DNA from 3 places in the Streptomyces sp. NPDC001373 genome. Region 3 is predicted to be linked to each of the others. Evidence: riboswitches for the same ligand, from Rfam matches in the RefSeq annotation. Region 3 holds a riboswitch; each other region holds the start of a gene.

Evidence for each region. A riboswitch is a leader RNA that binds a small molecule or an ion and turns the genes downstream of it on or off. The one in region 3 is predicted to bind cyclic di-AMP.
Region 1: linked by a shared signal. The riboswitch ahead of ACFY15_RS19825 (M23 family metallopeptidase) and the one ahead of ACFY15_RS26515 (transglycosylase family protein) in region 3 are both predicted to bind cyclic di-AMP.
Region 2: linked by a shared signal. The riboswitch ahead of ACFY15_RS14570 (peptidoglycan DD-metalloendopeptidase family protein) and the one ahead of ACFY15_RS26515 (transglycosylase family protein) in region 3 are both predicted to bind cyclic di-AMP.

The regions. Positions count from the first base shown of each region.
Region 1 covers NZ_JBIAWQ010000008.1:114,997-117,251, forward strand. The annotation lists gene ACFY15_RS19820 (M16 family metallopeptidase) at 1-871, shown strand, start outside; cyclic di-AMP (ydaO/yuaA leader) riboswitch at 1,087-1,246, shown strand; gene ACFY15_RS19825 (M23 family metallopeptidase) at 1,259-2,065, shown strand.
Region 2 covers NZ_JBIAWQ010000005.1:277,197-279,451, forward strand. The annotation lists gene ACFY15_RS14565 (tyrosine-protein phosphatase) at 1-357, opposite strand, end outside; cyclic di-AMP (ydaO/yuaA leader) riboswitch at 668-853, shown strand; gene ACFY15_RS14570 (peptidoglycan DD-metalloendopeptidase family protein) at 858-1,853, shown strand; gene ACFY15_RS14575 (SGNH/GDSL hydrolase family protein) at 2,016-2,255, shown strand, end outside.
Region 3 covers NZ_JBIAWQ010000013.1:95,725-97,979, reverse strand. The annotation lists gene eno (phosphopyruvate hydratase) at 1-100, opposite strand, end outside; gene ACFY15_RS26515 (transglycosylase family protein) at 520-1,242, opposite strand; cyclic di-AMP (ydaO/yuaA leader) riboswitch at 1,245-1,413, opposite strand; gene ACFY15_RS26510 (transglycosylase family protein) at 1,682-2,255, opposite strand, start outside.

The DNA.
Region 1 (2,255 bases), on a different contig from region 3:
GGCCACGCTGCGCATGTCCCGCCCGCGCCAGGGCACCGAGGAGACGGTCGCGCGGATCGACGCCGCTGCCGTCCGCGCCTTCTACGAGGCCCACGTGCGCCCCTCCACCACCACCGCGGTGGTCGTCGGCGACCTGACCGGCACCGACCTGGACGCCGTCCTCGCCGACACCCTGGGCGCCTGGACGGGCGGCACCGCCGCGCCCCGGCCGGTGCCGCCGGTGACGGCCGACGACACGGGCCGCGTGATCATCGTGGACCGGCCCGGCGCGGTCCAGACGCAGCTGCTGATCGGCCGGATCGGCCCGGACCGGCACGACATCGTCTGGGCGCCGCAGGTCCTGGGCACGTACTGCCTCGGCGGCACCCTGACCTCCCGCCTGGACAAGGTGCTGCGCGAGGAGAAGGGCTACACGTACGGCGTGCGCGCCTTCGGCCAGGTGCTGCGCTCCACGGCCGACGGCAAGGGCGCCTCGATGCTCGCCATCAGCGGCTCGGTGGACACCCCCAACACCGGTCCGGCGCTGGAGGACCTGTGGCAGGTGCTGCGCACCCTCGCCGCCGAGGGCCTGACGGACGCCGAGCGGGACGTGGCGGTGCAGAACCTGGTGGGCGTGGCCCCGCTGAAGTTCGAGACGGCCGCCTCGGTCGCCGGGACCCTGGCCGACCAGGTCGAGCAGGAGCTGCCGGACGACTACCAGGCGCGGCTGTACGCGCGGCTGGCCGAAACCGGTACGGCGGAGGCCACTTCGGCGGTCGTCAGCGCCTTCCCGGTGGACCGGCTGGTCACGATCCTCGTGGGCGACGCGGCGCAGATCGAGGAGCCGGTCCTGGCCCTCGGCATCGGTGAGGTCACGGTCGTCGCCAACTGACCGGAGGCCGACCGGCAAATGACCGGCGGTCGGCCTGTTTTCGAGGGGGCCCGGTGGAGCATCCACCGGGCCCCCTTTGTCCGTTTGATGGTGTGGTTTCAGGTATGCGGTGTGGCGTACGCAACAAATCCGCGCGTCTGTTTGGCGATTGACTGATGATCCGCCTAGCGTCAGGCGTGCTGTCCGTCACTTGTGCCAGCCGCACCCGCGGCACCGGGCAGCGATCGCCGAGTCCCCGTCAGGCGCGAGCCTGGGGAGCCGGGGACCCACATCAGTCCCTGGGGTGAATCGGACCGCCTCGTCAGAGGGGGCCCGTAGGAGACCTTCCTGCTCCGAACCCGTCAGCTAACCCGGTAGGCGAGAGGGAAGGAAAGGATCACCCCCGCCATGGCGTTTGGCAGTCGTGCAGCCGGTTCCGGTAAGCACCGTGGTTCGAGCCGTCTGAGCCGCAAGACCGCCGGTTACGCCGGCATAGCCGCCCTCGCCACCACGGGCGTGGTGGGCACCCTGGCGGCCCCGGCCTTCGCCGCCGACTCCCACGGCGGCCCGTCCCTCGAGGACACCGGCGCGCTGAACGCCGTCGTCGTCGCCGACGGCCTCCAGGACGACATCGAGACCCAGGCCGAGACCCAGCAGAGCGCCGCCGAGGCCGTCGCGGCCCAGGCGCAGGCCGAGGCCGACGCCAAGACGCGCGCCGCCGAGGCGAAGCGCACCGCCGAGGCCAAGGAGAAGTCCGAGCGCGAGGCTGCCGAGAAGGCCGCCGAGGAAGAGGCCCGCAAGCGCCTCAACACCTTCGTGGCCCCGATCACCGGCTCCTACGTCAGCACCCAGTACGGCGCGGGCGGCGGCATGTGGTCCTCCGGCAGCCACACCGGCATCGACTTCCACGCCGACGAGGGCACCGTCGTCCACGCGGTGGGCGCGGGCACCATCGTCGAGGCCGGCTGGGGCGGCGCCTACGGCAACAACGTCGTGATCCGCCACAACGACGGCACCTACACCCAGTACGGGCACATGGACTCGCTGAGCGTCTCGGTCGGCCAGACGGTCTCAGCGGGCCAGCAGATCGGCCTGTCGGGCTCCACCGGCAACTCCAGCGGCCCGCACCTGCACTTCGAGGCCCGCACCGGCGCCACGTACGGCACGGACATCAACCCCCTGGCCTACCTGCGCCAGCACGGTGTCGGTATCTGACCCCGCCCCTCTTCGAAGAAGGCCCCGGCTCCCCGAGCCGGGGCCTTCTTTGTTCCGCCGGTTCCGCCGGTTCCGCCGGTTCCGCCGTTCCGCGCGCTTAATCGTTCCCGATTTCCGGGCTTTCTCGGAAATCCTCACGTGTTGCAATAGAGTCGCAGTCGCAGCACGTTCGATCGGAACGAAACCCAGC
Region 2 (2,255 bases), on a different contig from region 3:
GCGGAGCCGGTCGAGGCCCCCTTCGCGGACCGTCTTCCAGAACCGTCCGCCGTCGGCCGGGTCCGAGAGGGGGATGTTCACGTTGCGCACGCCCGGCAGTGCCACGTCCGGGCCCTCCGTGGCCTGGTCGGCGCCGTTGCGGAAGTCGAAGACCGTGTGCAGGCCCAGCGAGGCGAGGAACTCCACATCGTTTTCAGTGGCATGTGCCAGATGTCCGCTTCGGTACAGTCGTCCCGACCTGACCCTCCGTCCGTCCATGGTCGGCAAACCGCCCACATCGCGGAAATTGCGCACTCCGGTCATCCCGGGCGTGCGCTCGTCCCGTGCCGGGAGGTCCTGAGGTATCTGCTGGGTCACGTGTTCTCCTTCGCGTGGTGCCGTGTGTCCGAATTGCTCTGGTTGGAACCAACTTGCCGTAGGTGGAAGCGAGATCGGGCCGAACTCCGTGAGCCAGATCATACGGTGACCGAGCGTGCCTGATCGCGAAATCCGAATTCCTTTGCCGGGGCGGCCGTTGCGGGTCCGGAATGGACGCAGGGTGACCGGAATTCCGTTGATCCCTCATACCTGCTATTGCGTCAGGGAATTCGCGGCTTGTTGGCCGCCGTCCCACTGGATTACCTTCGCGAGCGATCCGGGTGGACCGCCTCGTCCTGCCGCCTCCCGGAAACCGCACCCGACCAACCACGCACGCGGCAGGAGCGGGGGAACCGCGCAGGACGCCGTCCCGGATCCATTCCGGTACGGCTCGGGGTGAAGCCGTGCCGGTGATCCGCTTTGCGGACGTACCCGTACGGCCGGACATCTCCAGTCCGAACCCGACAGCTCACCTCGCAGGCGCCGGAGAGGAATTCACCATGCCCGGAAAGGGTAAGCACCGCCGTCCGAAGTCCCGTTCCATATCCCGGCGGATCGCCTTCGCCGGGACGGGCGGCGCGGCCCTCGCGCTGCCGCTCATGGGTGCCGCCGGCGCCCACGCGGCCGCCCCGGCCGCCGTGGCCCCGGCCGCGGCGCCCGCCCAGGCCCCGGCGGCGTTCCGGGCGGCCGTGCCCGCCGCCGCGCCCGCCGTCTACACGGTCGTGCCGGGCGACTGCCTCTCCGCCATCGCCGCCGAGCGCGGTCTGTCCGGCGGCTGGGAGCGGCTGTACGCCGACAACCGCGAGGCCGTCGGCGAGGACCCCTCCCTCATCCACCCGGGCCTGCGCCTGACCCTCGACGGGCAGGGCGCGGCCCCCGCCGCGAAGGCGCCTGAGGCGCCGGCCGAGGAGTCCTCCAGCGGTGCTCCGGCGGCCGGCGAGGCCGCGGCCGACACCGCTCCGTCCGACGGCGCCGCCGCCGGATCGGGCACGGAAGCCGCCGCCGGCGCCGCCGGGCTGAAGGGCTCCGCCGCCCCGTCTCGCGGAATGAAGCAGTCCGCGCCCGCCGCGCAGTCCGCGCCCGCGAGCGCCGCCGGGTTCGTCGCCCCCGTCAGCGGCGGCATCTCCACCCAGTACCGCACGCCCGGCGCCATGTGGTCCTCCGGCTACCACACCGGCGTCGACTTCATCGCGAGCACCGGCACCACCGTCCGGGCCGTCGGCGCGGGCACCGTGGTTTCCGCAGGCTGGGGAGGCGCGTACGGCAACGAGGTCGTCATCCGGCACGCGGACGGCAAGTACTCCCAGTACGGCCACCTCTCCCAGCTGAACGTCTCGACGGGGCAGACCGTCACCGCCGGCCAGACCATCGGGCTCTCCGGCGCCACCGGCAACGTGACCGGTCCGCACCTCCACTTCGAGATCCGCACGGGCCCGTCCTACGGCTCCGACATCGACCCGCTGGCCTACCTCCGCTCCAAGGGCGTCGCCATCTGACGACCCCCGCGGCGGAGCGCCGACGCGCACGGGCCGGGACCCGAGGGGGGGTCCCGGCCCCGTGTGTACTTATTCCTTATCCCCCGCGTGGTATAGATCACGGTCCGTCAACCCCTCATTACGTTGGCGTAGGTTGGCGGCGGGGGTGAAGGATGGGTTCCCGTGGCAGCGACGAAGACGACACTCAAGACCATCGGCTCGTACGCGGCGATCGGGGACAGCTTCACCGAAGGCGTGGGGGACCCGGGACCCGGGGATTCGTATCTCGGCTGGGCGGACCGCCTCGCCGTGCTCCTGGCGGATCAGCGCGACGAGCACGACTTCCGGTACGCGAACCTGGCGGTACGGGGCAAAGTACTCGACCAGATCGTGGAGGAGCAGGTTCCCCGGGCCAAGGAACTG
Region 3 (2,255 bases):
TGCTGCCGTCGTCGAGGCCCACCTCGACCTCGACCGTGGGGTTGCCTCGGGAGTCCAGGATTTCCCGGGCTACGACGACGTCGATGGACGGCACGAGCATCTCCTTCTGGGATGTGACGCTGGGTGTGCGGTGGCGTGGGGCCTGGGACGGCCTCGCCGACTAGAGCCTAACCGGCTCCGGGCGGTCGGCCAGCCGACCGCCCGGGTCCTGGGACGAAAAAGGGGCCGAATACCCGCCTTCCGGGACATAGGGCCCCTGAAAAGTGGAGCTGCGACGGGCCTCTGACGCGCCATGCGCTCCCGTCGGCGCGGGCGCCCGGGACCCGGCGCCGGGCATGCGGGGGCGCGGCCCGGGCGTGCGGGGCCCGGGCCGTCGTGCGGTGCCCGGGCGCGGCCCGGACATGACGACGCCCGGCGCGCAGAAGGATGCGCGCCGGGCGTCGATGCCACGGGCCGTGCCGGGGTGGTGCTCATCCGCGCGCCGGCCCGGGGGCCGGCGTGCGGGTGTTACGCGGGAGTTCAGCTGAGCTTCAGCTTCTGGCCCGGGAAGATGAGGTCGGCGTCCTTGACCGTGTCCTTGTTCAGCTCGAAGAGCTTCTCCCAGCCGCCCTTGACGCCGTTGGCATCGGCGATGGTACCGAGGGTGTCGCCCTCCCGGACCGTGTAGGAGCCGTTGCCGGTCGCCGGGGTGCCGCCCTTCGGGGCGGACGGCTTCGACGGGGCCGGCTTGGAGGGGGTCCAGTTGCCGGAACCGGAGCCGGTGCTCTTGGTCTCGGTGTCGGCCTTCGGGGTGGAGGGCTTGGCCGGGGCCGGCTTGGTCTGCGGCTTCGGCTTGGCCGGGGTGGTGGTCGAGCCGCCGCCGTTGTAGGCGGAGTTGGACAGGCCGACGCCGCAGGACGGCCAGGCGCCCTTGCCCTGGCCCTTGAGGACCTTCTCGGCGATGGCTATCTGCTGCGACTTGCTGGCCTGGTTGGCCTGCGCGGCGTACGCCTTGCCGCCGTACGCGGCCCACGTGGAGGCGGAGAACTGGAGGCCGCCGTAGTAGCCGTTGCCGGTGTTGATGGACCAGTTGCCACCGGACTCGCAGGAGGCGACCTTGTCCCACTCCGAGACCGTGGCGGCGCTGGCGGAGCCGGCGGCCATCAGCGGGGCGGCGACGGCCACACCGGCGACACCGGCGAGCGTGACGATGCGGACGGCCTTGGAGCCGCGGCGGTGCTTGCCCTTGCCGGAAAGCAGCATGGAGTTCTCCTCACCGACGCCTTCGAGGTGAGCTGTCGGGTTCGGGCGGATGAGTTGCCCGGCCGCGCAGTTGCGCGTCTTCACCCCTAGCCGGTACTTGGACCGTCTCTCAACGGTCTTTCCCGGCGCCTACCTTGGTTCCCCCGCTCCTGCCAACGGCGCTTGCGCGACGACTGTTCCCTCCGGCCGCCGGCAGGATTCGGCGATGCGGTCGAAGGAGCCCGCGGTGGCGAGCGACTCAGAAGGTAGGCAGGTCTCTCCCCGATGTTCAACGTGTGATTTTGGGGAGAAACCGGCCTACTTGCCTTCCTCGGGAGTGCGTTTGCGCAGGTCGGAGCGGGGTTTGCGGAAGTTCCGGAATGAGACACGCCAGTTGTCCGGAAGAGATGCATGTCTCACTTGCCGATAACAGACATTCGCCTCTTATCGGGTGCCCGAACTACCCCTGTTTCTTGCTTAGATCCAGGTTCTGGCCGGGCTTGATGAGGTCCGCGTCCGTGCCGATGACCTGCTCGTTGGCCTTGTAGAGGGCGCTCCAGCCCCCCTTGAGGCCGTTGGCGTCCGCGATGGCCGCGAGGCTGTCGCCCGGCTTCACGGTGTACACGGGCTCCCCGGCGGCGGCTGACGCCGCGCCAGGGGCCGCGGGCACCTCGATCGCGGCCGGGCCGCGGTGCTTGCCGTTGCCGTCCGACGCGCCGGGGGCGGGAGTGGCCGAAGGGGAGGGCGTGGCGCCCGGGGTGGCAGGGGCCGTCGGGTCGACCGGGGCGGCGGGGCCACCCGGGGCCGCCGGATTGGCCTGGTTGCCCTGGTTGCTGGAATTGCCCTGGTTGCCCTGGTTGCCCTGGCCGTTCTGGTTGCCCTGACCGTTCCCGTTGCCCGGGTTGCCCGGGTTCGCCGGACCGGTGGGCGGGACGGTGGGGCCGGTGGTCGGGGTGGGCGGCACGGTGTAGTCCGGCTCCGGCATGACGGGCAGTCCGCTGGTGGCACCCAGCGGGTAGTCCGGCAGCACGCTC